Regions from separate parts of the Brachybacterium sp. JB7 genome, predicted to be linked through region 2. Evidence: riboswitches for the same ligand, from Rfam matches in the RefSeq annotation. Region 2 holds a riboswitch; the other holds the start of a gene.

Region 1 (15,891 bases), on a different contig from region 2:
CGAGTGCAGACCCACCGATGAGAGGACTCAGCACGATGACAGCAGCAGCACAGGAGAGCACGCGCCGACTGCGTGCCGGAGTGATCGGCCTGGGATGGGCCGGCCAGCAGCACGTGGCCGCCTACGCCGCCGATCCCACGGTGGACCTGGTCGCGATCTCGGCGATGGAGGAGCACCTCCTGGCCGAGTTCGGCGACCGCCATCAGGTCGAGGGCCGCTACCCGGACTGGAAGCAGATGCTCGCCGAGGCCGAGATCGACGTGGTCTCGATCGCCACGCCGACCTTCCTGCACGCCCCGATGGCGATCGCCGCGCTCGAGGCCGGGCTGCACGTGATCACCGAGAAGCCCATGGCCGAGAACGCGGAGGCGGCCGGACGCATGGTCGAGGCCGCGAACACCGCGGGCCGTGTGCTGGACGTGTCCTTCAACCACCGCCAGCGCGGGGACGTGCGCGCCCTCAAGGAGGTCGTCGACTCCGGTGTGCTCGGGGAGCTCTACTACGCCAAGACCGGGTGGATCCGTCGACAGGGCATCCCGGGCCTGGGCACCTGGTTCACCAAGTCCGCGAGCGCGGGCGGCGGCGCCATGATGGACATCGGCATCCACATGCTCGACATGGCTCTGCACCTCATGGACGAACCGGCCGTCACCGCGGCGTCGGCCTCCACCCACGCCGAGTTCGGTCCGCTGGGCCGCGGCGGCTCCGGCTTCGGGATCTCCGCAGTCGAGGAGGGCGTGCCCTTCGAGGTCGAGGACCTCGCCACCGCCTTCCTGCGCCTCGAAGGCGGCGGCACGCTGCTGCTCGAGTCGAGCTGGGCGCAGTGGATCGCGCACGATCTCTGCTACGTCACCCTCTACGGGGCCGACGGAGGCGCCACCATCGAGTGGGGCGGGCCCGAGGAGCCGCGCATCACCGTGTGGACCGAGGTCGCCGGCATTCCCGCCGAGCTGCATCCGGCGGCCGGCGAGGACGGCCGCCACGCCGCAGCGGTCGCGAACTTCCTGCAGAAGGTCCGCTCTGACGACTGGGCCGCGCACAACGGGGCTCTGGCCCTGCGACGCGCCGAGGTCATCGACGCCTGCTACGCCTCCGCGAAGGCCGGTGCCGAGGTGACCATCGGGGGCTGACGCAGGGCTGGTGATGGCGTCGGCGACCCCCGGCGCCGCAGGACGCTCGGGGTTGCCGGGAAGCATCGCCGGGGCATCCGACACAGAAGACGGCACGGACCGGTCGCGAGTGATCGCGACCGGCCCGTGCCGTCTGGTCCGGTACTGGTGACCGGGCGAGGGGAGGGTCAGCCCTCCTCGACCTCCGGCAGCACGTCCGGGTTCTCCTCGAGCCACTTGTCGATGGCCTCGGGCTCCTTGCCGTCGTCGTACTCGTTGACGACGAGGTCCTCGAGGGAGTTGTACTGCTCGTCGTCCAACTCGATGCCGCTGATGAACTCCGCGGCGTCCGCGAAGTCGTCGGCGAAGCCCTTGCGAGCCAGGAAGTGCAGACCCTCGGTCTCGCCCATCCCGCCCTCGGGGTCCTCGAGGTCCCGCACCGGGAAGGCCGAGTTCGCCCAGAACGGACGCCACAGGGTGACCACGATGTCCTTCTCGGAATCGGTCGCCTTCTTCAGCTCGCTGAGCATGGCGGTCGTGGACGACGTGACGAGCTCGTACTCGTCCTCGAGATCGTAGGTGGGCATCATCGAGTCCTTGGTGACGCCGGTGAGACCGGCGCCGGGCTCGATGCCGATGATCTGCCCGCCGAACATGTCGGCGTTGCCCTTGAGCTCGTCGATCGACGTGATGTCGGTGTACTCCGGCACGGCGATGGTCAGCTTCGCGTTGCCGTAGTACGTGACGAGGTCGTCGATGTCGTCGCCGTACTCCTTCATGTACTCCGCGTGCGTGACCTCGGGCCATGCCGAGGGGTACACGTCGATGTCGCCCTTGGCGAGCGCTGCGTACAGGGCGCCGGGCTCGCTGATGTCCTGGTGCTCGACGTTGTAGCCCATGGCCTGCAGGCGGTTGTCCAGCAGGTAGGCGGTGCTCAGACCGTCGGTCCAGGAGCTGACGTAGCCGAGGGTGATGGTCTCTCCGCCGCCGCCGGCGCCGCCGGTGGAGGCGTTGTCGGAGCAGGCTGCGAGGCCGAGCCCGACGAGGCCGGCGCCGCCGAGCAGTGCGGAGCGGCGGGTGAGCGCGGAGGTGCGGAGGCGGTTGTCCTTCAGGGGATCCATGATGAATTCTCTCCTTCGGTAGTGGTGCGGTGGCTGGAGGGGCGCGGCCGGACGATCGCCGTCCGGCGGCGTGACGCCCGGAGGGGCGCTCGCTGGGGTCACAAGGCGCCGGTCGCCCGTCGGGCGCGCGCCTTCTGGACCAGGGCGAGGGCGGATTTGGTGTACGTGGCGCTGTCGCCGAGGGCGGCCGTGATGCGGTCGAGGTAGACGGCCAGGATGACGACGCCGAGACCGGCTTCGACACCGAGCGCCAGGTCGAGACTCGAGATCGCTGCGACGACCTCCTTGCCCAGTCCGGGTGCGCCGATCATGCCCGCGATGACGCCCATGGACAGTGCCAGCATGATGACCTGGTTGACGCCGGCCATGATCGTCGGGACGGCCAGCGGCAGCTGGATCCCGCGGAGGATCTGCCAGGAGCTCGCGCCGAAGGCCTCGCCCGCCTCGACGGTCTCGCCGTCGACCTGACGGATGCCGAGCTCCGTCATGCGCACGCCGGGAGGCAGCGCGAAGATGATCGTGGCGACCATGCCGGGCACGACGCCGATCGAGAAGAAGGTGACCGCCGGGATCAGGTAGACGAACGCCGGCATCGTCTGCATGAAGTCCATGATCGGGCGCACCACGCTGCTCACCGCTCGGTTGCTCGCGGCGAGGATGCCGACGGGCACCGCGATCACCACGGCGACCACCGTGGCGACGAGCACGAGCGCCATCGTCTCCATCATGTGCACCCACTGCTCCATGGACAGCACGATCAGGAAGGTGATGGCGGTGCCGATGGCGAGCTGCCAGGAGCGAACGACCCATGCGATCAGCGCGAGGATCACGATCATCACCAGCGGCTCGAGGGCGGTGAGCCCGTAGGTCAGGTTCCCGACCAGGAAGTTGAAGATCGCGCTGATGACATCGAACAGGCCGGCGACGTTGTCGGTCAGCCAGTCGATGCCCGACTCGGCCCACTCGCCGATGGGAATGCGGGGGATGAAGTTCATCGGGCCTCGCTCCCTTCCTGATCGATGGTGACGGTGCTCGAACCCGTCGCAGAGACGGTGTCCCCCGGCGCACCGGGAGAGGACGGGGACGACGGCGATCCTTCATGGGCGACGCCGGCTGCGGTCAGCAGCGTCACCCGGGGCACGACGCCGAGGAACTTCCCGTCGTCGTCGACCACGACGAGGGGGTTGCGGTGCTGGGCCGACGGGGCGAAGAGATCTGCGATCGGGGTGTCATGGCGGACCACGTGCATCTCATGCGGTGGCGACCAGGGAAGGTCGCTGCGTCCGGCCTGCACGGCCTCGGCGACGTCGTCCTCCAGGAGCATCCCGGCGGGGGTGTGGTCCCGGTGGAGCACGACGAGCCAGGAGTTCTGGGTCTCGCGCAGCAGCTTGTGCGCGGTGCGCGGCCCCTGCCCGGAGCCGAGCACCTCAGGGGGCTGCTCCATGATGGCGGAGGCGGTCAGCACGCGGCTGCGATCGACGTCCTGGATGAACTTCGCGACGTAGTCGTTGGCCGGCTCGTTGAGGATCTCCTCGGAGGTGCCGATCTGCACGATGCGGCCGTCGCGCATCATGGCGATCCGGTCGCCGATGCGCATGGCCTCGTTGAGGTCGTGAGTGATGAACAGGATCGTCTTCTCCAGACGCTGCTGGAGCTCGATCAGCTGATCCTGCATGTCACGGCGGATCAGCGGATCCAGGGCGCTGAATGCCTCGTCCATGAGCAGGATGTCGGTTCCCGCCGCGAGCGCACGGGCGAGGCCGACACGCTGCTGCATGCCGCCGGACAGAGCCGAGGGCTTGTAGCCCTCCCATCCCTTCAGGCCCACCATCTCGAGGGCGGTGCTGGCCTTCTGCTCGCGATCGGAGCGGTTCAGCCCCGAGATCTCGAGACCGTACGCCGCGTTCTCGCCCACCGTGCGGTGGGGGAGGAGGGCGAAGTGCTGGAAGACCATGGAGATGCGCTTGCGGCGCACCTCGCGCACCTTCGCCGGCGACATCGAGAAGAGGTTCTGGCCGCCGATGTCGAGCGTTCCAGCGGTCGCGGGGAGCAGACCGTTGACCATCCGGATCAGGGTGGACTTGCCGGAGCCGGACAGGCCCATCACGACGAACATCTCTCCGGGATCCACGCTGAAGCTCGCGTCGATCACCGCGGCCGTGAGGCCGTCTTCGCGGAGGTCGTCGCGGGTGCTGCCCCGGCGGAGTGCCTCCACCCCGCGGGCAGGGCGTCTCCCGAAGACCTTGTACAGACCTTCGGCGCTGATGACTGGCGGCACGTGGGCTCCTTCATGGGTGGACAGAGATCGTGGGCGGGCAAGCCACAGCGTCGTCTCCCCCGTCGCGCAGGGCGCCTACCCGATGAGCCATCTTCACAAGCCCTTCGCGTCTCGGCAAACCGCTGACGTCCAGGTCCAGCCGATTCGCCTCAGGGAGCACGCCGAAGGCCGCTGCCGCGCTCGACCAGGGATCCTCGTAGTGGCCTGGAGCAATGCCGGCCCGACACGGAGTGTGGGGCCTACGTCCGGACTGTCCGACAATCCGGAGATAACTATTCGGTCACGCGACCGCGATCTGTCTGAATCGTCACCCGTGAGCGCCGCGAGCGGATGCTGGCAGCCGCTTGCCCAGGAAATCGGCGGTCTGCCGCCAGGCGGCGTCGGACGCCCCGGCGTGGTGCAGGAACGCGTGAGGATTGTCGAAGGCGTGGCCCGCCCCCTCGTGCAGCTCGAAGCGCACCTGCGGCCTGCTGCCCGCGCCGGTGACGGCGTCGCGGATCTGCTCGACGGTGGGCAGCGGGATGAAGGCGTCGGCCGTGCCGAAGTGGTGCAGGCTCGGCATCGTCACCTGGTCGGAGCGGTCCAGCAGCGCAGGCAGGGCGGAGCCGTAGTAGCTGACGAGGACCGCCGGCGGGCGGTCCTCGTCGGTGGCGGCCGCCGCGGTGGAGAAGGCGAGCCCGCCGCCGTAGCAGAAACCCACCAGGCCCACGCGCTCGGAGTCCACCGCGCCGTGCGCACGCAGGGCGTTCAGGGCGGCGAGGGCGTCGGCCTCGGCACGCTCCCACGGCAGCTGCTGGGTGAGCTCCATGCCCTCGGCGAGCCAGGCCTCGGCGTCGGCCCCGTCCTCGAGGCCGACGACCGGCGGATCCAGCCGGGCGAACAGCTGCGGGGCGAGCACCGCGTAGCCGAGCGCGGCGAGGTCCGCGCAGCGCTGCTGCATGTAGTCGGACAGGCCGAAGATCTCCTGGAGCACCACGAGGCCAGGGGCGGGCCGGTCGAGATTCTCGGGCAGCCAGAGCAGTCCGGGCAGGTCGCCGTCGTCGGTCGGGATCGAAAGCATCGTCGCGTTCACGCCGCGACTGTACCCCGGGGTTGCGGCCGCGCTTCCGCCTCGGTGCTCGTCAGAGAACGCCCCCTGGGCGCAGCCAGGACGGTGCTCAGAGGAACAGCGCGACCGCGTAGACCGCGAAGAGCGCCAGGTGGACGACGCCCTGCAGTGCGGTGGAACGGCCGACGGCCGTGAACAGGGCGGAGGCCCCGAGGGTCACCGCGAGCAGAACGAGGTTCACGGGGGATTCGGCGAGCACCACCTGCTGGCCCGTGAGCTGCCCGATCACCAGGACTGTGGGGATGGTGAGCCCGAAGGTCGAGACCAGGGCCCCGTGGCAGAGGTTCACCACCCGCTGGATCTCCCCGCCCAGCGCGGCTCTCACCGCGGTGATCGACTCGGGCGTGAACACGATCATCGCGATGAGCACGCCGCCCAGTGCTGCGGGGGCACCGAGCCGGGCGAGGCCGTCGTCGAGCAGGTCGGCCATGTCATGGGAGAGCAGCACGATCGGCAGCACGGTGATGATCAGCAGCGCAGCGCGAGCCAGCAGCTCCGCACGGTGGACGCGGAAGGTGGCGCTGATCGGTGCGGTGTCGGAGACCGTGCTGTCGTCGGTGGTCGTGCTCTCGTCGGTGTCGGTGGGTCCCGCCGGACGCAGTCCGACTTCCTGGAAGTCCGCGGCGCGGGCACCCGTCTGCCGCCACAGGAACACCCCGTAGACCAGGACGGTGACCGCGGCGATCACGACGGCCTGGACCGGGGCGAAGGAGCCGTCGGTCCCGATCAGGTGGGGCAGGGCGAAGGCCAGGCCGCCGAGCACGGTCAGCAGCACCAGGTAGATCGCGGTGCCGGAACGGTTGGGCCGCAGCAGCCCGTGGCGGAGCCCGCCTGCGACCAGACAGATCCCGAGCGCGAGGTTCAGGATGATCATCGAGACCGCCATCACCGAGTCCCGCGCGATGGTCAGATGATCGCCCGGTCCGAGCATGACTGCGGCGATCAGCACCACCTCGATCACGACGATCGACAACGTGAGCACCAGCGTGCCGTAGGGGTCGCCGAGGCGATGGGCGAGCGCCTCGGCCTGCTGCACCACGCCGCCGGCCGCGATCACGATGACCGCGACGATCGCTGCGAGCACGAGCACCAAGGCGATCCCCGGAAGCGGGCCTGCGAGCCACGGGGCGGCCACCGCGAGAGCGCCGACCCCGAGCCAGCCCAGGGCGAGGCGTCCGAGAGCGGAACGGGTGAGCACGGCGCGTCGCAAGGAGCGGCCGGTCAGAGCGCGAGAGTCCTCCGGCTGCTGCGCGGAGTCCGCAGAGCCCGTGGAGGGCGTCGAGGAGGGGAGAGGCGGCATGGACGGCATGATCCAGATCCTGTTCCGAGGCCGTCCTCATCGGGTTCTCGTGGGTCGGGTCGTCCCGGCCAAGGCGCCTGCGTGACCTGTGCGGCGCACCGCCCACGGTAGCGGAACGTGCAGGCGACGGGGAGGGGTGGGGCGGAGCTGGTGAGCGATCTGACCAGCAGAGGGACCAGAGCGCCCCGGAGGCGCGGCGGCGTCCGGGGCGGATCACGCAACGCAGCACGAGGTGCACCGAGCGGCGACCAGCGCGGCGGGCAGCGCGCCGGGCGGCGAGCGTCGGGGTAGCTCGGTCGGAGTCGTCGGGCTCAGCCGGCGTCGCTGCGCGCGATGCCCACGAGCAGACCCTGGTCGTTGTCGACGTAGGTGCCCGGGGCGACGTGGAGCGGGTAGGTCTCGCCGTCGGCCGTTTCGCCGGTGCACGGCGACGGCTCGAAGGCCTCGAAGCTCAGCCCGTCCTCACAGGTCACGGACTCCCAGTCCGCCTCGGCGACCGGCACGTATGCGTTCTCCGAGGTGAGCGTCTGCAGGGTGCTCTCCTCGAGCTCCTGGGCGCTGAGGTCCTCCGAGCCGAACATGGAGCCGAAGCCCAGCCCGGTGAGCTCGGTGCCCTCGTCCAGCAGCACGTCTGCGGGGCCGGTCAGGCCGTCTCCCGTCGTGAACAGCACCGCCACGGCGCCGCCCTCGCCGAGCTCCCCGGTTACGGGGACCCGCGCTGCCTGGGCGGTCCACTCCTGCTCCGGCTCGGTCATGTCCATGCTCGCCGGGCCCGTGCACGTGGCGCTCCGGCCGGGCGCGAGCTCCAGCTCCTCCTCACAGGTCGCCGTGCCGTCGAACGGCTCGGCGAGCGTCGTGGCGAGCTCGTCCGGTGAGAGCACGGGCCAGCCGTCGCCGGTCTGGTCGTCGCCCGGCAGATCCGTCACGAGCATGATCTGCGTGCGGCCGTCCGCGGCATCGTCCCCCTCGCTGCCGCTCCCGTCGCCGGTTCCCTCTTCACCCTCCTGCCCGCTTCCGTCCGCGTCGGCCGGATCCCCGGCCCCCGCACCCACCCCATCGTCCTGAGCGGAGCCGCCGTCTGAACTGCCCGTACTGCCCGAGCTGCCCGCGTCGTCGGCCTCCGTCGTGTCCTCGGAATCCTCGTCGGACCCGTCGCCGTTTCCCCCGTCGGAGGCCTCCATCGGCTGCTCCTGGGCGTCACCGCCACCGTCGTCCGCGCTGCCGTCGTCGTCGGCGCTGCCCCCGCAGGCCGACACGCTCAGCAGAGCGGCTCCGGCCAGGACGGCCAGCGCGGTGCGAGTGCCGGTGCGAGCGCGAGCGCGACGCGCTGTGCTGTTCGCGGTCATGGTGTTCCCCCTCGTGTCAGCGGATGGCTGGCCCCGTCCGAGCCTTCTGGTGATGCGTCTGGTGACGCGCTTGGCGCAGCGTCTCGCGATGCATCTGGCAGTACGCCGACTCGAAGGGATCCGCGTCACACCGTGCCAAAAGGTCAAGGGTCGGTCAAGGTTTACCCAAGAGTCTTTGGTGACCTGTCTGTGGAGATCCTGTGTGCGGGCCCCTGCTAGAGTCGCCGACCAGTGACACGGGGTGCCGTCGGGACGCGACGGCTGAGATCAGACCCGTCGAACCTGCTCGGGCCCACACCTGCGAAGGGATCGTCATCCATGGAGAACTCCACGCCGTCCGCTGAGGCGGCGCGCCCCGCTGCGGCGGTGCGCCTCGAACGCGCCCTGACCGCGCTGCGCGACCGGGGGCCGCTGGTCCAGTGCCTCACCAACACCGTCGTCCAGCAGATCACGGCCGACGTGCTGCTCGCGATCCGCGCGGCACCCGCGATGGTGGACCACCCGCAGGAGGCGCCCGTCTTCGCCGCAGTGGCCGACGGGATCCTCGTGAACACCGGCACCGTCTCTCCCGCCCAGGTCGAGGCCATGCCCGCCGCCGCCCGAGCCGCGCGCGACGCCGGGCGGCCCTGGGTGCTCGACCCGGTCGCCATCGGGTCGCTGCCGGTGCGGACCCCGCTCGCCCACGAGCTGCTCGAACTCGGCCCCACCGCCATCCGCGGCAACGCCTCGGAGATCGCTGCGCTCGCCGGCACCGGCCGCGGAGGCCGCGGCGTGGACTCCACCGACTCGGTCGACGCCGTGCTCGAGGCGGCCCACGACCTCGCCGAACGCAGCGGTGCCGTGGTGGCCGTCTCCGGGGAGCGCGACGCGATCGTCTCCCGCCACCGGACCACACTGCTGACCAGCGGTGATCCGCTGATGACCCGCGTGATCGGCACCGGATGCTCGCTCGGCGCCAGCTGCGCGGCAGTGCTCGGCGCGACCCGGGACACCGACCTCACCGCGCATGACGCCGTGCTCGCGGCCCACGCCCTGCTCGGCGCGGCCGGAACCCGCGCGGCGCGGACGGCCGAGGGCGTCGGCTCCTTCGCGGTCGCCTGGCTCGACGCGCTGGACGCCCTGACCCCGGCCGACGTGCTGGGCATCGTGCAGCTCGACGAGCGCGGGATCTCCCCGGCGGCCGGCGCATGACCCGCCCGTCCCTGCGCGCAGCGCACGAGTGCGACCTGCGGCTCTACCACGTCACCGACTCCGCGCTCTCCGGCGGCATCGGAGCCGTGCCCGCCGTGGTCCTCGCCGCCGTGCGCGGCGGGGCCGGCATGATCCAGCTGCGGGACAAGGACGCCACGGACGCCGACCTCGTCGAGCTCGTGGAGGAGTGCCGACGAGTGCTCGGAGCGCAGCTCGGAGCCCGCGCCGCGCAGATCCCGCTGGTGGTCGACGACCGCCTCGCGGTGGCCGAGCAGACGCGCTGCCACCTCCACGTGGGCCAGGACGACGCCACGCCGGCGCATGCCCGTGAGGTGCTCGGCCCGGACCTCATGATCGGGCTGTCCACCGGAACCCCTGCTCAGGTGCGCGAGGCGCTCGCAGCAGGTGAGGCCGACCTCCTCGGCATCGGACCGATCCACTCGACCGCCACCAAGACCGATGCCGCAGCGCCGCTGGGCATCGACGGGCTGACCGCCTGCCTCGCGCCCTGGCACGAGGCGGCCCGGACGGAGGGATCCCCGCTGCCGCGCACCGTCGCGATCGGCGGGATCGACGAGACCGCTGCCGCGCCCATCGCGGCGACCGGCGTCGAGGGGATCTGCGTCGTCTCGCAGATCGCCGGCGCGGCGGACCCGCAGGCGGCATCCGCCCGGCTGCTGGCCGCCTTCACCCGCGGAGCCGGGCAGGCCAGCAACTCCGGACACGGACCAGCAGGCGGGCCGAGAATCGGACACAGAATCGGACACGGAATCGGGCAGGAGGATCAGGCATGACGGCATGGCGACCGCCCACCGCGCTGACCATCGCGGGCTCGGACTCCGGAGGCGGGGCCGGGATCCAGGCCGATCTGAAGACCTTCTCCGCGCTCGGCGTCTTCGGCACGACGGCCCTCACCGCGCTCACCGCGCAGAACACCCTGGGCGTGCAGGCCGTGATCCCCGTCGGCGGGGAGGCCGTGGGGCAGCAGATCACGAGCGTCCTGGACGACATCCCGGTCGACGCCACGAAGATCGGCATGCTCGCCTCCGCCGACGTGGTCGCCGCGGTGATCTCCGCGATCGAGGCCAGGCCCGAGCAGTTCGGCCGCATCGTGCTGGACCCCGTCATGATCGCCACCAGCGGGGACGCCCTGCTGGAAAACGAATCCACCACGCTCCTGCGCGAGAGGCTGCTGCCGCTGGCCCACGTGCTCACCCCGAACCTGCCCGAGGCCGCCCGCCTGCTGGACGAGGGCGAGGCGGAGAGCATCGAGCAGATGCAGGACCAGGCCATGAGGCTCCGGGACCTGGGCACGGACGTCGTGATGCTCAAGGGCGGACATCGCGCCGGGGAGGAGATGGTCGACGTCATCGCCCACGGCGACGGGGTGGACCTGCTGCGCGGCGAGCGGGTGCGCACCCGCTCGACCCACGGCACCGGCTGCACCCTGTCCTCGGCGATCGCCGGTCAGTATGCGCGGATCGCCCGGGCCCGCGCGCTGTGCGAGGCCGGGCGGGACGGGGAGCTCACCCTGCTGACGCGGACGACGGACGCCGCTGCCGCGTACCTGGAGCGGCCGGGCGTGGGGGAGGACCTGCTCGCCCTCCGGTCCGGCCGGGACTACCTGCAGCGGGCGCTGATCTCCGGCGCCGAGCAGGAGCTGTCGCGCACCCCGCACAAGGGCCACGGCCCCGTCGACCATCTGGTGACGCTGGACCGCATCGCGCGCGAGGGCTGATCGCCGCGTCGGGCTCAGTGGTCGTCGTCGCGCCGTGGTGCGGGGTCGCCGTGGGTCGCGCGGTAGCGGTCGTCCGCGGCATCCTCGTCGGCCGAGCTCGAGCCCCGCTTGCGGCGGAAGCCCAGCGCGACCCCCATGATCCCGCCGGCGAGGAAACCGATGCCTCCGGCGATCAGCAGGTTGGAGGTCATCGTCAGCGCGACCCCCATCCCCAGGATGAAGCCGATGAGCATCCCGAAGGGGAGCCAGGTGGCGTCGAAGGATCGGCGCGTGCGGTCGGTCATGCGTCCTCCGTCCAGGCGGCCCCGCGCCATGGTGCGCACGGGGAAAGTTCCCTCGAGCCTAGTCGTGGTGGCGCTGGCCTGCCGTCGCGGGCCGGCCGGGCGGAGGCGGATGCCACGTCGGCCGACCATCCGGGGTCCCGTACGATCCGTGCGTGACACCTTCTCCCCGACTCTCCGAGGCACTGCGTCGACCCCGCCTGCTGACCACCGAGGTGCTGGCCGGAGCGGTCACCACGCTCGCCCTGATCCCCGAGGTCATCTCCTTCTCCGTGATCGCCGGCGTGGACCCGAAGGTCAGCCTGATCGCCTCCGTGGTGCTCGCGATCTCGATGTCGATCCTCGGCGGCCGGCCCGCCATGATCACCGCGGCCGCCGGAGCCGTCGCCCTCGTGGTCGCCCCGCTCGTGCACACCCACGGCGTGGAGTACCTGCTGCCCACCGTGATCCTCGCGGGACTCGTCCAGATCCTCTTCGGGGTCACCGGCCTCGCGCGGATCATGCGCTTCATCCCGCGCTCGGTGATGATCGGATTCGTCAACTCGCTGGGCATCCTCATCTTCACCGCCCAGCTGCAGCACGTGCTCGACGTGCCGCTCAGCGTCTACCCGCTGTTCGCGCTCACCCTCGTCATCGTGCTGGTGCTGCCACGGCTCACCAAGGCCGTGCCCGCACCGCTGGTGGCGATCGTGGTGGTCACCGCGGTCGCGATGATCGCCCACCTCGCAGTCCCGAACGTCGGCGACCAGGGGGAGATCGCCGGCGGCCTGCCCGGCCTCACCCAGCTCCAGGTGCCGCTCGATCTCGAGACCCTGAAGATCATCGGGCCGACGGCGCTCAGCGTCGCGTTCGTGGGCCTCATGGAGACGCTCCTGACCGCCAAGCTCGTCGACGACATCACCGACACGAAGTCCTCCAAGAGCCGCGAGTCCTGGGCGCTGGGCACCGCGAACATCCTCGCGGGCTTCTGGGGAGGCATCGCCGGCTGCGCGATGATCGGCCAGACCGTGGTGAACGTGAAGCTCGGCCGGGCCCGCACCCGCATCTCCACCTTCGTTGCCGGCGTGCTGCTGCTGGTGCTGGTCACCGTGCTCTCGGACCTCATGGCCCAGATCCCGATGGCCGCGCTCGCCGCGGTGATGATGGTGGTGGCGCTGTCCACCGTCGACGTCCACAGCGTGCGGCCCGCGACCCTGAAGCGGATGCCGCTGTCGGAGACCTGCGTGATGGTCGTGACCGTGGCGGTCGTGGTGATCACCCACAACCTCGCGATCGGCGTCGCCGCCGGCACGGTGCTCGCGATCGTGCTCTTCGCCCGACGCGTCGCGCACGTGACCACCGTGCGCCGGGTGCTCCGCGACGGGGTCGCTGCGTACACCGTTCGCGGGCCGCTGTTCTTCGGCAGCAGCAACGACCTCGTCGAGCAGTTCTCCTACGCCGAGGATCCCGCGCAGGTCACCGTCGACTTCTCCGCCGCGCAGATCTGGGACGCCTCGACGGTCGCCGTGCTCGACTCCGTGCAGGCGAAGTACGCGGAGCACGACATCGAGGTGCGCTTCACGGGGCTCGACGAGCACTCCACCAGCTTCCACGGCCGTCTCACCGGCACGCTCAACTGAGGCGGTCGCCCGACCCCGACCGGCGCCCGTCTCACCAGGGCAGGACGTCCGGCACGGGATTTACGCCGAGCACGTGCTGGTCGCAGAACGCGAGCACCGTCTGGTTCCAGGCCAGAGCGTTGGACGGGGTGAGCACCCAATGGTTCTCGCTGGTCAGCTGCAGGAAGCGGTGCGGCATCGTCTCGGGCGGGCCGTCCCAGGCGGAGACCAGATCCCACCACAGGCGCAGCGCCTCGCTGACGGGAACGCGGTAGTCGCGGTTGCCGTGGGTGACCAGCATCGGGGTGCTGATCGACGCGGCCGCGCGGTGCGGAGAGTACTGGCGGTACCACTCGGGCACGTCGTCCTCATGCTGATGCACCCGCATCTTCGAGGCCGCGGCATCGGTGGTGCGGTGCTGCTGCTCGAGGGCCCACAGCCCGGCGTGGGTGACGATCGCGTCGAAGCGGTCCGTGTGCCCGGCGATCCAGTTCGCGATGAACCCGCCGAAGGAGGCCCCGAGCATCGCGGTGCGCGTGGCGTCGAGCTCCGGGCGGAGCAGCACGGAATCGAACAGCGTCTCGCACTCGCGGAACACCACGTCGGGCAGGCGCGGCCATCCGCGGTTCAGCCCGGCGTCCCCGTAGCCGGTGCTCATCGCGGGGTCCGGCAGGAGCACCGCGTAGCCGCGCTCCACCGCGAGCCACGGGCACCAGCGCCAGCTCCAGGCGTTGTACGACCCGTGCGGGCCGCCGTGGATCCACAGCATGACCGGGGCGGGCATCGCGGCCGAGGCGGAATCCGGCACGCACAGCCAGCCGCCCACGTTGATCCCGTCCACGTCGGTCTCCACCCACTCCAGGGTGCCCGGTAGCGCGCCGACCGCGCCCGGGGCAGGCAGCTCACGAGGAGCGCTCTCTGCCGAGATCCGCACCGGACGCGACGGCGTCGCGACGTCACTGCGCAGGGCGACGACAGACCCGTCGGCCGCCGGAGCGAGCGAGGAGAAGACGCCGTGCTCGGCCACGGTGCGCGAGGCGCCGGTCGCCGGGTCGACGGCGAGGATCGCGCCGGAGGAGTGCAGATCGCCGGCCACGAGGAGGGTGCCGTCATCGGCCCACGCGACGTCACCGATGCTCAGATCGCCGAGCTGGGCCGTCACCGGCTCGCCGCCGCCGATCGGATGGATCTCCAGGCGGCTGTAGCTGGTGTCGGTCGGGCTCGAGGCGGTCGAGCGGATCACGGCCAGGCGGTTGCCGTCCTGGGAAAACAGAGGGTCCCCGTACTGGGCGTCATCGTCTGCGGTGAGCAGGGCGACGCGTCGCAGGGTGGCGGTGTCGATCAGCACGATCGAGCTGCGGGTCTCTCCGCCGCGCACCCGCTGGGTCCAGGAGGACGCGACGGTGGCGCCGTCGGGGGAGAGGTCCGCCGAGGCGGCGTAGAGGGTCACGGTGCCGACGTCCGGAGTGAGATCGGTGAGGTCGCCGTCGGCGGAGACCAGCACGAGGCGTCGGCTCTCGTCGCCGATCTCGTGGTCCCACTGCCGGATCGGCATCCCGGTGTGCCAGATCGTGGTCTGCTTCGCGTCCTTGCGCGCGGTCCGGCGCTCGCCGTCGGTTTCGAGGGTTCCCCCGGGGAGCACGCTGGTCGCGCCGAGCATGGTGCCGTCGTCGGCGACCGCCAGCAATGACAGCCCGCCGGGAGCAGAGGCGATCACCCGGGCCTCGCCGGTGCGGGGCAGGCGCCAGATTGCTGCGGTGTCGTCCTCGGCCCCGCCCTCGGGATCGGGGCGGGCGGAGCTGAACAGCAGCGAGCCGTCCGGCGCGAACCGGGGCGCGCTCTCTCCCTTGGCCGAGACCGTGAGCCGACGGGCCGGCTCCTCACCGGTCGCATCCAGCTCCCACAGGGACGAGACCATCCTCGCGCCCTTCTCGTCGGCCTCCTGGATCGCCGCGACCACGCGACCGTCAGGGCTCGTGGCCAGGGACGAGAGGCGGGGGATGCGCAGGAAGCCGTCGACGTCGGAGAAGTCGGCGAACGACGGGGAACAGGGGGCCTCGGCGGAGGCGCCGACCGAGGTGGACGGGTCAGGGGCGGAGGAGTCTGGAGTGGAGGGGCCAGGAGTCGAGGTGGTGGGAGTCACCCGATCACGCTACCCGCGCAGACGCTCGACCGGGACGGCCGGCTCACACCGGGACGGGCGGTTCAGACCCGGACGGGCGGGCTCACAGGTCGCCGAGGCGCTCCTCGAGCATCTGGCGACGGGACCTCCGCACCGGCTTGCCCGTCTTCTCGGCGGGGGAGGCCTGGCTGGACGCGAGGAGCGCGGCGATCCCCGTGGTGAGCGGGATCGCGAGCACCAGGCCGATCGAAGCGATCAGGGTGCGGAAGACCTCGGCCGCGACCTCCCCGGCAGTGAGCGTTCCCAGGAACGAGCGCTCCAGCATCGAGGCGAACAGGAGGGTGGGCAGCGCCGACCCGATATAGGCGTAGGCGAGGGTGTAGACGGTCGAGGCGATGTGGTCGCGCCCGATCCGCATCGCCGAGGAGAACACCTTCCAGCGGGACGCCGACGGCATCGCGGCGCGCAGCTCCCACACCGAGGACGCCTGCGTGATGGTCACGTCGTTCAGAGCACCCAGACCCGAGATGATCACGCCGGCCAGGAAGACGGCCGAGAGCGACACCTCCGGAAAGCTTCCCGCGAGCAGCTGGGCTGCCTCGCCCTCCGTGCCCGTCATCCCGGCCGGGCGGCCGGCGACGAGAGCTGCGACGACCGTGATCGTGATGCCCCCGAACGTGCCGAGCACCGCCGTGGTGG
Region 2 (15,891 bases):
AAGTCCACGAAGGCGACTGCGGCCTCGGGGTCCGACGCCTTCGCGGAGACCGCCCAGTACATGGAGGCCTTGTACCAGAGCTGGGCCGCGGAGGCGGAGCCCTCCATCGACGGCGGGCGCAGCACGACGACGCCCTCGGGGACGAGAGCATCGTGGGCGACGACCTGGTTGGACCAGGCGACCGTCATGCCGACCTTGCCGGTGGCGAAGAGGGACTGGTCCATCGCCTGCGCGGCGTCCTCGACCGAGACGCTCGCATCGGGACCGGCGCCGCTGTCCTGGACCTTCTTGGCCCAGTCGAACCATTCGGTGGCAGTCTTCAGATCGAAGCCGGCCCCCTTGTCCTTGTACTGGTCCTGGCCGGCCTGGCGCACGAACACCTGGAACAGTCCCTGCACGGTGCCCATCTGGGTCATGCCGTAGGTGCCCGTGTCGGTGTTCTCGGAGATCTTCACCGCGGTGTCGATGAGGTCGTCCCAGGTCCAGGTCGTGTCGTCGGGGATATCGACGCCGGCATCCTCGAAGACCATCGGGTTGATGAGGAACGCGAAGGCGTTCAGACCGGCGTTGATCGCGGCCAGACCGACGTCGGGCAGCTCGCCCACCTCGACCGATCCCTCCACGAAGTCGTCGGTGTTCAGACCGGCGTCGGCGAGGTCGAGCAGCGCGCCGCGCTCCCCGTACTCGGCGAGGTACTTCTCGTCCATCTGCACGATGTCGGGGAAATCGCCGCCGGCGGTCTGGGTGGCGAGCTTGTCCCAGTAGCCGCTCCATTCGCCCGGCTCGAGGCTGATGGTGACCTCGTCATCGACCTCCTCGTAGGCCTCGGCCACCTTCGTGGTGTTCTCATCGCGGGTGGGGTTGCCCCACCAGGCGAGGCGGAGCGTGGCGCCGCCACCCTCACCGCCGCCTCCCCCGGAGCCGCCGGAGGCATTGGGACCGCAGGCCGCGAGGCCGGCGAGACCGGGGACGGCGAGGCCGAGGGCGAGGGCTCTACGTCGAGTGAACATCAGATCTCCTGTGATCGTCGCGGCGCCGACAGGCGGGGCGAGATGGTCTCCGGGTGACCACCGTGGTCGCCCCGGTCGGGGTGATGCTCGGGCGGGAACTCCGTCGTCCCACCCGATATGGCGCGGACCGCGCAGCAGCACGATCCGGAGGACTATGACGAGTGAAAGGTTTCAATCCTCTCCTCGGGCCATCCGACGTTCAAGCGCTCGCGGCTGCGGCGATTCATCCGGGGACGACTCACCCCAGGAAAGCGCTTGACGAGCCTCTTGTCAACCCGGCATCGTCACGCACGGATCACGATCGACCGAGCCCCGGTCCGCCTGTCGCCCCTTCTGTCGATCTCCTGCTGCTCCTTCCGCCCGACGCGCACCCGAACCCCTTGTCCAGACGTCGAGCTCCGATTAGTGTGCGTCCATAACTTAGTGGGAGTCCTCCCGTCCGTCACGAGCGTCGTCGCTCGTGACCAGGACGAACACCGAACACCTGACACCGGACCCGCAATGGCGCGCCCCGTCGCCACGCCTGCCTGGACGCACCTCCCTGCACAGCGCTCCATGCTCCCCACCCACACCGACGCCCCTGCCCGACCATCGCGTCGGACGGCCCTGGAAGGATCGATGATGATCACCCGTCGCAGCACCCTCACCCTGCTCGCCGCCGCCGGCTCCCTGCCCGCCCTGGCCGCGTGCGGGCCCAACGCCTCACCCGGCGGTGAGGACGGGGACGGCAGCACCGTCCGGATCTACTGGTGGGGCGGGGACCTGCGCAATACGCTCACCCGCGATGCGCTGGACCTGTTCGCGCAGTCGCACGAGGACATCACCGTCACCCCCGAGTACAGCGAATGGACCGGGTACTGGGACAAGCTCGCCACCCAGTTCGCCGGCGGCGACGCGCCCCAGGTGCTGCAGATGGACGAGGCCTACATCGACTCCTACGGGACCCGCTCCTCCCTGCTCGACCTCGAGACCGTCTCCGACGTGCTCGATCTCGGAGCGATGGACGAAGCCGTGCTCGACACCGGGCGTCTGGCCGACGGCACGCTCGTGGGGGCGCCGCTCGGGGTCGGGATCTTCTCCGTCGGCGTGAATCCCACCCTCCTCGAGCAGGCCGGGCTCGACATGCCTGACGACACCGGTTGGACCTGGGACGACTTCGCCGAGATCACCGGTGCGGTGAGCGCCTGGGCGAAGGAGGAGGGCGAGGACGTCGTCGGGCTCGACTTCTTCGGCACCAGCGCAGCCGAGCTCGGCGCCTGGGCGCGTCAGAGCGGTGAACAGCTGTTCCCGCGCGAGGACGAGACCCTGATCAGCGCCGACACGATCACCGCCTACCTCGAGTACGCGCTCGCACTGGTCGACTCCGGTGCGGCCGTGGGCCCCTCCGAGCAGATCGAGGACTTCGCCGCCGGCGTCGAGCAGGGCCGCTTCGGCAACAACCGCGCAGCCTTCCACTTCCAGTTCCACACCCAGGTGCAGACCTTCCAGGAGGCCTCCGGCTCGCCCCTGAAGCTCCTGCGGCTGCCGGCCCTCACCAGCGGAGACCCGCAGATGGTCAACAAGGCGTCGATGTACTGGTCGATCGCGGCGAACGCTCCGGACCCCGAGGCCGCGGCGACGCTCGTCGACTTCCTGCTGCGCGATCCCGAGGCGGCGAAGGTGCTGAAGATCGAGCGCGGGGTGACAGCCTTCCCCGAACTGCAGTCCGAGATCGAGACGGTGCTCGACGAGAACGAGATGGTCTCCCTCGACTTCGCCCGGGACATGCAGGCCGAGGTGGTGCGTCCGCCGCTGGTCACCCCTGCCTCCGGGGTCGGGTTCGGCGACGAGCTCTCCCGCCTCAGCGAGGAGTCGCTGTTCGGCACGCGTCCCCCGGCGGACGTCGCCGAGGAGATCCTCACCGTCCTGACCGGAATGCAGCCCGAGATCTGAGCCTGACCAGACCCGACCAGACCAGACCAGACGCAGCCCGCCCCCGCACTGCCCCGCCCCGAGGAGACCCCATGACCTTGTCCCGACGCACGGCCCTCACCGCGGTGCCGCTCAGCGCGCTCGCCGCAGGCACGCTCGCGTCCTGCGGGCCCAACGCCTCCGGCGGCGGGTCCGACGAGGGCCAGGACACGCTGCGGTTCTCCTGGTGGGGGAACCCCGAACGAGCCGCGACCACTCAGGAAGTGATCGATCTGTTCGTCCAGAAGCATGAGGGCCTCGAGATCAGCGCCGAGCCCGGCGACATCTCCGGATACTTCGACAAGCTCGCCACGTCCGTCGCCGCCGGGGACGAACCCGACGTGATCACCATGGGCGGCGCCTACCCCGCCGAGTACGCGGCGCGCGACGTCCTGCTGGATCTGAGCACCGTGGAGGACGTTCTCGATCTCTCCGCGATGGACGATGCGGCGCTGTCCAGCGGCCAGGTCGGAGGCACCCAGGTCGCCGTCACCACCGGCATCAACGCTCCCGGCATGGTCGTGAACCGCGCGGTGCTGGAGGCCGCGGGCATCGAGCTGCCGGACACCGAGACCTGGGACTGGGACGACTTCGCCGAGGCCGCACAGGCGGTCAGCGAGAACACGCCCGACGGCACCTTCGGCTCCGGGACGGTCTTCTCCCACGACTCCATCGACCTCTGGGCCCGCCAGCACGGTCAGATCCTCTACACCGAGGACGGCGAGATCGGGGTGGACGTCGCGACCGTGCAGGCGTTCTTCGAATACTCGAAGCTCCTGGTGGACACCAACGCCTCCCCGGGAGCGGATCAGCTGGTCGAGCTCACCGACGTCGGCCCCGAGCAGACCCTGATCGGGCGCGGGCTCGCCGCGTTCATGCTCACCTGGTCCAGCTCTCTGACCGCACTGTCCGAGGCCTCCGGAGAAGAGCTCGAGATCGTGAAGGTCCCCGGCGAGTCCACCGAGACCGGGGTGTGGCTCCAGCCCTCGCAGCTCTACACGATCTCCGCCCGCACCGGCTCCCCCGAGAATGCGGCGACCTTCGTGAACTTCCTGATCAACGACCCCGAGGCGGCGAAGCTGATCCTCACCGATCGTGGGGTGCCGGCGGTCGAGTCGGTGCGCCAGGCGATCCTTCCCGAGCTCGGCGAGACGGCTCGGCGAGAGGTCGAGTACATCTCCGATCTCGGCGAGATGGACCTCAAGCCCACGTGGGTCGGCCCGGCGGGCTCCACGGCCGTCGAGGAGATCACGCCCCGGCACCAGAACGACGTGCTGTTCGGCTCCGCCTCGTCGAAGGAGGCGGCGCAGGCCTGGCACACCGAGGCCGTCGCGGCCGTCGCCGGATGAGCGCGCGGATCGACCGGCGCGCGGTCGTCTCGCGTCATGATCCGCGCCTGACGTGGGCCGACGATGCGATCCTGTCCGTCGGCAATGGGCGCTTCGCCGTCGGCGTGGACCGTACCGGGACGCAGACCTTCGCCGGTCCCGGCAGCGACGAGGAGCGGCTCAACACACTGGCCGAATGGGGCTGGCACACGATGCCCGGCGAGCCGCCAGCACCGTGGGAGAGCCTGCTGCGCTCCTACTCCTCACCGCGCGGGCCGGTGCCGTACCTCGATCTGCCCGGGGGCACCGAGAGCCCCTCGCCCGGTGCCGCCTGGTTCCGGGAGAACCCGCACAAGGTCTCCTTGATGCGCTTCGCGCTCGTGGACCGGGACGGCGGAGCCCGTCCGTCGGCCGCGGAGATCACCGGGGCGACGCAGCACCTGGACCTGTGGAGCGGGACGATCCGTTCGTCCTTCCGGTACCGCGGGCGGGCCTGCACGGTGATCACGTCGGCCGATCCCGAGCGTGACGCAATCGCGCTCCGCGTCGAGGCGCCGGGTCTCGATCTGGCCCTGAGCTTTCCGTATGGGTCGACCGGCTGGGAGCGCGCCGCGAGCTGGGAGGAGCCCGATGCGCACAGCACGCGCTGCGAGGGCGGGCGGATCCGTCGGCGGCTCGATGACCTGGCCTATGACGTCCTCGTCCACGGTGCGACGGCGGAGCAGACCGACGCGCACGAGGTGCGACTGCGGGCCAGCGGCACGGGCGACGCGGCTGGCACCGGGCACGGAGCGTCCGCACCGCTCAGGATCGGGGAGTCCGCACCGCGCGACGGCGTGCTCGACGTGGTGCTCGAGCTGGTGCCCCGCGAGGTGCCCGCCCTCCCCCTGCCCGGCCGCGCCGAGGGCGCCGAGGGCGCCGTGAGCGCCGAGAGCGGCGCGGGCATCCGGGCGCGGTCAGCCCGCTTCTGGGCAGAGCACTGGGAGTCCACCGGTGTGCTCGACCTGGGCCAGGCCACGGATCCGCGGGCTCACGAGCTGGAGCGTCGGGCCGTTCTCTCGCGCTACACCCAGCGGGTGCATGCGGCCGGGACCCTCCCTCCGGCGGAGACCGGTCTGCTCGCGAATTCGTGGCGCGGGAAGTTCCACCTGGAGATGCATTGGTGGCACGCCGCGCATTTCGCCCTGTGGGGTGATGCGGCGTCCCTGCGACGCAGTCTGGACTTCTATGTCTCGGCGCTGCCATCGGCCCGGGAGACGGCCCGGCGCCAGGGCTGCCGGGGCGCACGCTGGCCCAAGCAGATCGGCCCTGACCTCCACGACTCCCCGAGCGACATCGGGCCGTTCCTGCTGTGGCAGCAGCCCCATCCGATCCACCTGGCGGAGCTGCTGCGCCGTGCAGATCCCGCAGCTGCGTTGGATCCGACCCTGGTCGAGGTCGTCGAGCAGAGCGCTCTGTGCCTGGTGGACCTGCTGCGGCCCGACGGCGAGCGCCTCGGTCTCGGCGCTCCGCTCATCGGAGCCCAGGAGCGGCACGTCGAGGACCGTTCGCGCCTGCAGGACCCCGCCTTCGAACTCGCCTACGTGGCCTGGGCGCTGCGCGTGGCCGACCGCTGGCGCAGCCGTCGTGATGCCCGGGACGCCGGGGAGCTGACGACGATCGCCCGGAGGATCTATTCGCCGCTGCGGGCCGATGGGGTGCTCTCGACGTTCCGAGCGGACCCCGCGATGGAACGCTCCGATCATCCGTCCCACCTGCTCGCCTACGGAATGGTGCCGCCCACCGGGACGATCCCTGCCGCCGCGGCGAGCGCCGCGCTGGACGACGCTCTGGCCGAGTGGGACTGGGATTCGACCTGGGGATGGGACTATCCCGCGCTCGCGATGACAGCCGCTCGGCTGCGTCGGCCGGAGACCGCGGTCGACGCCCTGCTGATGCCCACCGTGAAGAACCGCTGCGATGGTGCCGGGCACTTCCCTCAGCGCCCTGGCCTGCCCGCCTATCTGCCGGCGAACGGGGGCACGCTCATCGCGCTCGCCCTGATGGCCGCCGGGGAGGACGACGGCCCGGTCTCTCCTGGTCTGCCTCGCACGTGGGGCGCGCGGCACGAGGGCATTCTGCCGCTGCCCGGGCCGTTGACGGAGCTCTGAGCCCCGAGCTCCCGACCTCCCGAGCTCGCCGAGCCTCCGAGCCCCGAGCCCCGAGCCCCGAGCCCCGAGCCCCGAGCCCGACCCTTCCTCCACAGAGGGTGGTTATCCCCGATCCCGGATCCGCGGTGTCCGGAGCGCTGCGGCCCGCGAATCATGGAGTGCATGAACCACTTCGCGCAGGGCACCGAGGCAGCGGCGGGCGATGACCCCGCCCGGCAGCTGCTCGACGCCGTGCGCACGAGCGGCCCGACGGCGCTGGCGGAGCTCTTGGGCGATCAGGGGTTCCTCCTGGTCGAACTGGCTACGCAGCCTTCCGGCCTCTTCTCCCCGGCTCCCGGCTCCTCGAGCCAGTACTCCGACGTGCTCCGGCGCCTGCACGAGCAGCGGGCCGCGATGGATGCCTTGGAGATGCGCTGCATCGTCGCTCTCGCAGACGCATTCCGGGAGGAGGACCGAGCCACGGCCGATGCCGATGCGGCGCAGGAGCCCGATGCGGTCGAAGCGCTCGAGGAGACGGAGCGTCGCGCCGAGCGCGCCGCGATTCGGGACGTCTCGATGAGAACGCGGCGATCGCCGGCGCTCGCCGGCCGCACTCTCTCGTCCGCCCGCCGCCTGGTCGAGTCGATGCCTGTGATGCTGCGCGCCGTGGCGAAGGGCCAGCTCAGCGAGGGCGCCGCCCGGTCCACCGCCGCCTCGGTCGCCGCCCTCACCCCTGCTCGTCGCGAGCAGGTCGATGCCCTCCTCGGAGATCGCCTCGCGCCGCTGGACGGCTGCGGCACCGAGCAGTGGCGCGGCGAGGTCGCAGCGGCCATCGCCGAGTCCGACCCCGAGGGCGAGGCCCGACGGCACGCGCATGCACGGCAGGGACGCAGCGTGAGCGTCCGCCGAGGTGAGCACGGGATGGCCGTGGTCTCCGCGCGGCTTCCCGCGATGGATGCGATGAAGATCCGCAAGCGCCTCTCGCTGGAGGCCGAGCGTCTCCGTGCGAGCGGGGACCGGCGCGGCCATCAGCAGATTCAAGCGGATTCCTTCGTCGCGTCGCTGCTCGGCCTGGAGGACGGCATCGACCGTACCGACCTTGACCTCGGCGTGATCATCACCGATCGGGCACTGCTGAACCCCGGGTGCGGGGACCTCGCGCAGATCGAGGGGTACGGGCCGATCACGGCTGAGGCGGTGCGCGCTGAGGTCGAAGACGGATTGCGCGCCCTCACGCACGGCGCCGAGGAGTCCTTGGGGACGGACACTGCTGCGGCCAAGCTCGCCCTGCGCCGGCTCTACACGCACCCCACCACCGGTGAGCTGGTCGCGGTGGAGTCCATCGGCCGAGTCTTCCCGAAGGCCCTGGCCCGTTTCATCCGCTGGCGGGACATGACCTGCCGCGGGCCGTTCTGCAATGCCCCGATCAGGCACGCCGACCACATCAAGCCCCACGCGGCCGGGGGCCACACCTGCCTCGACAACGGACAGGGGCTGTGCGCCTTCTGCAATGACAAGGAAGAGCAGACAGCGGCTGTCGAGCGCGAGCCAGACAGCTCCGGACATCGCGTGACCTGGACCAGTCGCACCGGCGCCACCCGGGAGACCGGGCCTGTCGCCCTCACCTCCCCACAGGTCGAGGCCGCGACAGTGGACCGGACGGCCGATCCCGCCGCCGAACCCGCCACTTCACCCACCAGTGCACCCGCCAGTGCATCCGCCACTTCACCCGCCGCCGAGCGGGCTCCCGACCACGCTGCTGATCAAGGCCACGATCAAGCGGACGACGGCGATCCGCCACACGTCACTGATCCACCCGGCCAGCACGATCTGCCGCACGGAGACGACCCACACGCCGTCGACGAGCAGCTGCCCCGCGACAGCACGTGATGAGCAGGCAGCTGGCAAGTCAGGCAGCCAAGCAGTCAGGCAGCCAAGCAAGAAGACAGGCACCGGCTCGTCCGGCTGCCTTCAGCCAGCCCTGACGACGATCGCCCCCTACGTCATCGTGGCTCCTGATGCCCATTTCGCGGGGAGCCGAGTCGCAGCCCGCCACCACGCACCGCTGACCGCCTACGCTCGACCGATGAGCAGCAGCACGGAACGCGAGGCGGCCCGGGCCGGTCCGGCAGCGGACGTCGGCCGATGGTTCTCCTCCGCCACCAGCGCGCCCCTGGACGGCCCCGGCCCCACGCGCGGCGGCCCTCGCTCCCCCGCCTGGGGCCCGATGGCCGGCGCCGAGTACGGGCGTCAGAGCTCCGCGGATCAGCTCGCCGCCGGCGCTGACATCCTGCGTGATCGAGCCGTCGCCGTGCTGACCGGTGCGGGCATGTCCACCGCGTCCGGGCTGCCCGACTATCGCGGCCGGGACGCCGTTCCGCGCTCGCCCATGACCTACCAGGAGTTCATGGGGCATGACCTGGCCAGGCGGCGCTACTGGGCCCGCTCGACCGTCGGCTGGGAGCAGTTCAACCGGGCCCGTCCCGGTCACGCCCACCTCGCGCTCGCCGCGCTCGGCGAGGAGCTGTTCACCCCGACCGCCGTGATCACCCAGAACGTCGACGGTCTGCACCAGGGGGCCGGGTCCGATCCCGTGCTGGACCTGCACGGTCGCCTGGACCGGGTGCGCTGCCAGCAGTGCGATGCGCTCTCCTCCCGATCGACGCTGCACGCGCGGATGCTGGCGATGAATCCTGGGCTCGCGGCGCGCCTCCCTGCACTCGCGGCCGACGCCGCCCAGGCCCCCGACGGGGACGCCGAGGTGGATCGCACCAGCTCCTTCCGCTACCCGCCCTGCCCGCTGTGCGGCGGGATCCTCAAGCCCGACGTCGTGTTCTTCGGCGAATCCGCACGGCCCGAGATCGTCGCCGCCGCCTTCGACGCGCTGGAGCGGGCAGAGGTCCTGCTGGTGCTCGGGTCGAGCCTGACCGTGCAATCCGGGCTGCGTTTCGTGCGCGCGGCGGGGCGCCAGCACACACCGGTCGTGATCCTCAACGACGGTCCCACTCGCGCCGATCCGGATGCCACGCTGCGCTTGCACGGTCGCCTCGAGGTCGTGCTGGAGCGCTGGCGACAGACGACCGGACTCGGCTAGTCCGTCGGGCCCGACGACGTTCCCGGCCGGGCGGCCCGCCAGGCCGCGTACCCGCCGTCGAGATGACGGAGGTGGCCCTCTCGGCCGCCCCAGGCAGCACGCAGGCGCTCGAGAGCCTGCGCCGAGCGCACCCCGCCCTGGCAGTACAGGACCACCTCGCCGCCGCCCGCGCCGCCCGGCAGCACGTCCGCGCCACGGTCGAGCACCTCGCCGAGCAGAACCGTGAGCGCCCCGTCGATCGTGCCGGCAGCCGTCTCCCAGGGCTCGCGCACGTCGATCAGCGTGACGCCGGTGGACAGCAGGTGGTGCAGCGCCGGCACATCGAGGGTCTCGTCGGCCGTCGGACCACCCACCTGACAGGACGGATCCAGCGCTGCGGGCACCTCCACCCGCGTCGCCGGTCGCCGGGCGGGATCACGCTCGATGCGCAGCGTGCGCGTGGAGCTGGTGGCCTCGTCCCACAGCGCGAGCCGCCCCACGAGCGGTTCTCCCGTGCCCGTGACCAGCTGGATCACCTGGGAGGCCATGATCGTGCCGATCAGACCGGGCAGGGTGCCGAGCACCCCGGCCTCGGCGCACGAAGGGGCCTCCCCGGGGGCCGGCGGTTCGGGGAAGACGTCCCGGTAGTGGGCTCCCCGGCCTGGCCAGAACACGCTGACCTGGCCGTGGTGGCGCAGGATCGCTCCCCACACCACGGGCACGCCGGTGATCTCGCTGGCGTCGGCCACGAGGTAGCGGGTGAGGAAGTTGTCGGCCCCGTCGAGCACGAGGTCGTAGCCGCGCACGAGCTCGACGACGTTCTCGGCGCTCAGCCGCACCGGGTGGGTCTCGACATTGACCTCGGGATTGATCCGTTCCACGGCGGCGGCGGCCGAGTCGACCTTGGGGCGGCCGAGCACGTCGGTGCCGTGAATGACCTGGCGGTGCAGGTTGGACAGGTCCACGACGTCGTCGTCGACCACGCCGAGGGTGCCGATGCCGGCGCCGGCCAGGTACTGCAGCGCCGGGGTGCCGAGACCGCCCGCGCCGATCACGAGCACCCGAGCGGCGCCCAGGCGGCGCTGACCCAGCGTGCCGATCGCCGCAAGGGTGATCTGGCGGCGGTAACGGTCGATCTGCGCGGCAGTCAGCTCCGGCCCGGGCTCGACCAGCGGCGGGAGGGTCGGGCCGGCCTGGTGGGTCTGCGGGGTCACCACGATTCGGCCTCCCGCCCGCTGCCCTCGCTCTGCTGGACCGGGTCGATGAGGCCGTCGAAGGCGGAGGAGGCCAGGGCCAGGCGGCGGCGCGGGATGCGTCCGGCTCCGGCGGCGGCGCGGCCCGCCCGCACTGCGAGATCCATGGCGCGGGCCATGGCCTCGGGGTCCTGCGCGCGGGTGACGGCGCTGGCCACGAGCACGGCGGAGCAGCCGAGCTCCATCGCGAGCGCGGCGTCGGAGGCGGTGCCGATCCCGGCGTCGAGCACGACCGGGACGTTCGCGCGCTCGCAGATCAGCTCGATGTTGTGGGGGTTCAGGATCCCCAGCCCGGTGCCGATCGGGCTGCCCAGCGGCATCACGGCGGCGGCGCCCGCGTCCTCGAGGCGCCGGGCGAGGGCGGGGTCATCGCTCGTGTACGGCAGCACGGTGAAGCCGCGGTGCACGAGCTCCTCGGTCGCCTCGAGCAGCTCGACCCCGTCGGGAAGGAGTGTCTCGTCATCGGCGATGACCTCGAGCTTCACCCAGTCGGTCTCGAGCGCCTCGCGAGCGAGCTCTGCGGTGAGCAGGGCATCGCGCACGCTGTAGCAGCCGGCGGTGTTGGGCAGCACGCGGATCCCGAGGCGGCGCACCATCTCGAACACGGAGCCACGGGTCTGTGTGGAGAAGCGCCGCATGGCCACGGTGGTCAGCGCGGTGCCGGACGCGACGAGGGCGCGCTCCAGTGCGGCGAGGTCCGTCGCGCCGCCGGTGCCCATGATCAGGCGCGAGGAGAGGGACTCCCCGGCGATGACCAGTGGATCGTCTGCGGGCGCCGCAGCGCCCATCCCGGCGCGATCGGCAGTGGTGCCGGCAGTCGTGCCGGCGGTGGTGCCGGTGCGGTTGTCAGTGGTGATGTCGGTCGTGGTCATGGTCAGCCTCCCTGGACAGCGGTGACGATCTCGCAGCGCGCGCCGTCGGCGAGCGCGGTCGCCGACCATCGGCTGCGAGGGATGACGGCGTCGTCGAGAGCGACGGCCACTCCGAGCGGGCTGCCGTCGGCCGCACGACCGTCCTCGCCGACGCTCTGCCCCAGACGCGCGGCGACGAGGTCGCGCACGGTCCATCCGGAGGGCACCGACTGGTCCTCGGCGTTGACGGTGAGGGGAATGATGCTGGTCATCGGGCTTCTTCCAGAGCAGGGACGGAGAACTCGGTGGTGGATGTGGTGCTGGAGGGGGTGGATGTGGTGCTGGAGGGGGCAGAGGCAGCGGCGGGGTCGTCGACGGCTCCGCGGGTGAAGCGGTGCGGGCGCACAGCATGCAGCAGCGCCGCCGTCGAGGGATCAGGCGGGATCTCGTCGATCAGGTCGGCGGTGCGGCGGGCGGCCCACGCCGACAGCAGGATCCCGTGCCGGTGGTAGCCGGTGGAGATGATCACGCGCTCGTCCCCCGGCACCGCGCCCAGCAGCGGGAGGTCGTCGGGCGTGCCGGGGCGGTCGCGCGTGGTGACCTCGATCAGCTCGGTCTCGCGCACGGCAGGAAGGATCTCCGCAGCATCCTGGAGCAGCTGGAGCACCCCGCCCGCGGAGGTGCCCGCCAGATCGTCCTCGCGGCTGGTCGCGCCGAGGACGAGCGTGCGGTCGGCGCGCGGCACGAGGTAGACGGGGCGTCCGCGGACGATCGCACGGACCGTGTGCGCCACCAGGTTCTCCTCCCCGGGCAGCAGCAGGGACGGCGGGACCCGCAGGCGCAGGATGTCGCCCCGCACCGGTCGCAGGTTCAGGTCCAGCGCACGATGCGGTCCGTCGATCGCAGGGACGCCGAGGCCCGCGGCGAGGACGATGCGGTCGGCGGACAGGTCGTCACAGCAGGTCACGGTCTCACAGCAGACCTCCACGGGCGGGCCGACGTGCTCCGCGGTCTCCGCCGTCAGCGCCGCGCGGACCGCAGCGGCGAGCAGCCTCGGGTCGACCTGATGGTCACGGGCGAGCAGCGTGCCTCCGGCGAGACCGCGTCGCAGCGCGCTCTCCTCGCGGTGCAGGGCCGCACCGGTCAGCTCGCGCACCTCGGCGCCGGTCGAGCGCTGCACGGCGGCGAGGTCCCGGAGGGCGGCGAGGTCCGCGGCGTCTCGGCCGACGACGAGCGTGGAGTCGTCGCGATAGCCCGCGTCCGGGAGACGACGGGCCAGGTCACGATGCAGATCTCCTGCCTCGCGCATGATGTCCCACAAGGGGCCCTGGCCGTATTGGATCTCGGCGGCGGGGGCGAGCATCCCGGCGGCGGCGAAGCTCGCGCCCTCGGCGATCCCTTCGGACAGCAGCCGCACACGGTGGCCGCGACGGCGCAGCTCGAAAGCGGTGAGCAGGCCGACGATGCCCGCTCCGATGACGGTGACACGCTGCATGAGCGCATTCCTCCTGACGGCGGCATGATCCGCATCCAGTGCTGGTGGTCGGCGCGGCGCGCCCTCTCAGCCCGTCGTCTCGGGCTCCCACGGAACGCCCCGAGTCTACGCCGTGGGCGGACCGGAGCGCGGGACCCCGCAGCCATCGGGCCCAGCTCCTGTGGGACGCTTCTGCCATGAACCCCGATCTTCCCCCGGATACGTCGACCGACGCTCCGTCCGCGTCAGGCACTCCCCAGCCGGTCCAGCCGATTCCGCCGGCCCAGCCTGTCCAGCCGGTCCAGCCGATTCCGCCGGCCCAGCCTGTCCAGCCGGTCCAACCAGTGCGCCGCCGCGTCGTGAGGGACGAGGCGGGAGATCGGCGTCGCAGCGCTCTCGCCGACGCGCGCCTGTACGTGTGCGTGGACCTCTCGCGGGGCCTGCCCGAGCTGCTCGACTTCGCCGAGGCGGCCTTCCGCGGGGGCGTCGACATCCTCCAGGTGCGGGACAAGCACGCCGAAGCACGCGCCGAGGTCGAAGCGCTGCGGGCGCTGCGTCCCGTCGCCGAGGCCCACGGCGACCTGCTCGCCGCGAACGATCGGGCCGACGTCGCCGTGCTCGCCGGGGTCGACGTGCTCCATCTCGGTCAGGGCGATCTGACCACGGAGGATGCGCGCGCACTGGTGGGCCCGGAGGTCCTGGTGGGGCGCTCCACGCGCACGATCGAGCAGATGCGCGAGGCGGAGGCCGATCCCGGGATCGACTACTTCTGCACCGGCCCGGTGTGGGAGACGCCGACGAAGCCGGACCGGGCCGCCATCGGACTCGAGCTGCCGCGTGCCGCCGCCGAGCTGGCCTCGACCAGCCAGGCGCCGACGCCGTTCTTCGCGATCGGCGGGATCGACGTCGGCCGCGTCCCCGAGGTGCGCGAGGCAGGTGCCGAGCGGATCGTGGTGGTGCGCGCCGTGACCGCGGCGAGGGACCCCGAAGCCGCCGCGCGGGCTCTGCGGGACGCCCTGGTCCGGGAGGTCTGAGGCCCTGGGGCCGACGAGTCCTTCTCAGCCGGCCCCGCCGCCGCTGACCAGTACGGTCGCCAGGGCGCGCAGGTCAGCGGGGCCGACCGCACGGAACTCGAGCTGCGGATCCTCGGACCCCGGGTCCAGCGCCTCCATCGTGAGCACTGCGTCCGCCGTGGCATAGCTGCTGGCCTGCTGCACCGAGCCGTCCGCCGTGCGCACGACGGTGAGCACGGTCAGGGCACGGGTCGCGGCGAGCTGCTGACCGATCGCGCTGGTGGCGAGCTCGGAGGAGCGCACTCGCTGTGGCTGCCCCTCGCCCGCGGCGACCCCGGAGGGGTCGATCAGGACGACCAGCCGGGCGATGGCCTGCTCGAGGCGCAGCGGGGTGAAGCGATGGATGCCGAGCGCGGTCACCTCCTCCTCGAGCACCCCGTCGTCGTGCACGCAGTAGTGCAGGCGCTGGACCTCCGGGCCCTGCGGGGTCTGCACGGTGCGCTCAGCCGTGAGGAACAGCGTCGCGGTGCGGCGCAGCACCAGGCAGCCGGCGATCTCCGGATCCGCCCGCCACCTCGGCTCGCCGCCTCCCGGATCCGCGAGGGCGCTGACGCGTCCGGCGGCGATCAGCGCGCGCAGGCCCACGGCCGCGGCGAGGCGCCGATGCTCCCCCTGCTCCTCGAGCCACGGGGTCGCGGTGAACTGACGTCGCTCATAGCCGTCCAGGGCCGCGATCTGCTCGTCGGTCAGCGACACCAGCAGCTCCGCCTGGCCCTCCTCGCCGCGACGCAGCACATCGGCGGCCGCCGCGGCATCCTCTGCCGTGTAGCGGATCGGCGAGGCAGGATCGTTCGAGGTCAGGCCGCCCGGAAGGTCAGGCACCGCGCCCGGGGTCGATGACCCGTGGCCCGACGACGCAGTGGCCGACGGAGCGGGGCCGGCGGGGTGCGGTCTGTCGGAGCTCTGACTCATGCCTCGACAGTATCGGTCGCCCGTTGCCCGTCAGCCCTCGCCCCTCGACAGGCCTCCGCGGCCGTCCGACGACATCCGGGCCGCCGAGGGCCGATAATGGATGAGCACCGCTGCACCGATCGAAGGAGACGCTCGCCGATGACCGCCCTGCCCGCGCCGCTCGATCTCAACGCCGACCTCGGGGAGGGCTACGGCGACTGGTCGATGGGCGACGACGCCGCGATGCTCGACGTCGTGACCACGGCGAACGTCGCCTGCGGGGGGCACGCCGGGGGCCCCGGCACGATGCGCGCGGCGACCCGCGCCGCCGCGGACAGGTCCGTCGTGATCACCGCGCACGTCGCCTATCCGGACCTGCAGGGCTTCGGCCGACGCTTCCTCGACATCGCTCCGGCCGATCTCGTCGACCAGGTGGTCGTCCAAGTGGGAGGTCTGCAGGCGATGGCCCGGGCTGCGGGCACGACGGTGCGCGGGGTGAAGCCGCACGGCGCCCTGTACTCCGCGATCGCCCACCACGAGGGCCAGGCGGGGGCGGTCGTCCAGGCGCTCACGGAGCTCGGCGGGGACCTCCCGCTGGTGGCCGCACCGGGCGCCGTCGTCGTCGACCTCGCGCAGAAGGCAGGCATCGACGTGGTCCTGGAGGGCTTCGCCGATCGCGCCTATCTCCGCGACGGCACGCTCATGCCGCGCAGCCGGGTCGGCGCCGTGCTCACCGATCCCGAGGCCGTGGCCGCACAGGCCCTGCAGATCGCGACCGAGCAGCGGGTGCGCGCCGACGACGGCTCCTGGATCGCTCTGCCGGCACGCTCGCTGTGCCTGCACGGGGACACCCCCGGTG

The links. A riboswitch is a leader RNA that binds a small molecule or an ion and turns the genes downstream of it on or off. The one in region 2 is predicted to bind thiamine pyrophosphate.
Region 1: another riboswitch for thiamine pyrophosphate. It lies ahead of thiM (hydroxyethylthiazole kinase); the one in region 2 lies ahead of thiO (glycine oxidase ThiO).

What each region holds. Positions count from the first base shown of each region.
Region 1 is NZ_QPGN01000008.1:19,476-35,366, reverse strand. It holds gene CIK81_RS11110 (ROK family protein) at 1-21, shown strand, start outside; gene CIK81_RS11105 (Gfo/Idh/MocA family protein) at 36-1,130, shown strand; gene CIK81_RS11100 (glycine betaine ABC transporter substrate-binding protein) at 1,298-2,230, opposite strand; gene CIK81_RS11095 (proline/glycine betaine ABC transporter permease) at 2,329-3,225, opposite strand; gene CIK81_RS11090 (glycine betaine/L-proline ABC transporter ATP-binding protein) at 3,222-4,508, opposite strand; gene CIK81_RS11085 (dienelactone hydrolase family protein) at 4,816-5,580, opposite strand; gene CIK81_RS11080 (calcium:proton antiporter) at 5,666-6,916, opposite strand; gene CIK81_RS11075 (hypothetical protein) at 7,228-8,262, opposite strand; TPP riboswitch at 8,490-8,589, shown strand; gene thiM (hydroxyethylthiazole kinase) at 8,581-9,453, shown strand; gene thiE (thiamine phosphate synthase) at 9,450-10,247, shown strand; gene thiD (bifunctional hydroxymethylpyrimidine kinase/phosphomethylpyrimidine kinase) at 10,244-11,191, shown strand; gene CIK81_RS11055 (hypothetical protein) at 11,206-11,475, opposite strand; gene CIK81_RS11050 (SulP family inorganic anion transporter) at 11,628-13,091, shown strand; gene CIK81_RS11045 (prolyl oligopeptidase family serine peptidase) at 13,123-15,213, opposite strand; gene CIK81_RS11040 (YibE/F family protein) at 15,296-15,891, opposite strand, start outside.
Region 2 is NZ_QPGN01000002.1:392,143-408,033, reverse strand. It holds gene CIK81_RS04165 (ABC transporter substrate-binding protein) at 1-1,010, opposite strand, end outside; gene CIK81_RS04160 (ABC transporter substrate-binding protein) at 1,629-2,942, shown strand; gene CIK81_RS04155 (ABC transporter substrate-binding protein) at 3,014-4,309, shown strand; gene CIK81_RS04150 (hypothetical protein) at 4,306-6,438, shown strand; gene CIK81_RS04145 (DUF222 domain-containing protein) at 6,601-8,307, shown strand; gene CIK81_RS04140 (Sir2 family NAD-dependent protein deacetylase) at 8,504-9,511, shown strand; gene moeB (molybdopterin-synthase adenylyltransferase MoeB) at 9,508-10,704, opposite strand; gene CIK81_RS04130 (thiazole synthase) at 10,701-11,531, opposite strand; gene thiS (sulfur carrier protein ThiS) at 11,618-11,866, opposite strand; gene thiO (glycine oxidase ThiO) at 11,863-13,089, opposite strand; TPP riboswitch at 13,084-13,190, opposite strand; gene thiE (thiamine phosphate synthase) at 13,428-14,102, shown strand; gene CIK81_RS04110 (hypothetical protein) at 14,127-15,053, opposite strand; gene CIK81_RS04105 (LamB/YcsF family protein) at 15,192-15,891, shown strand, end outside.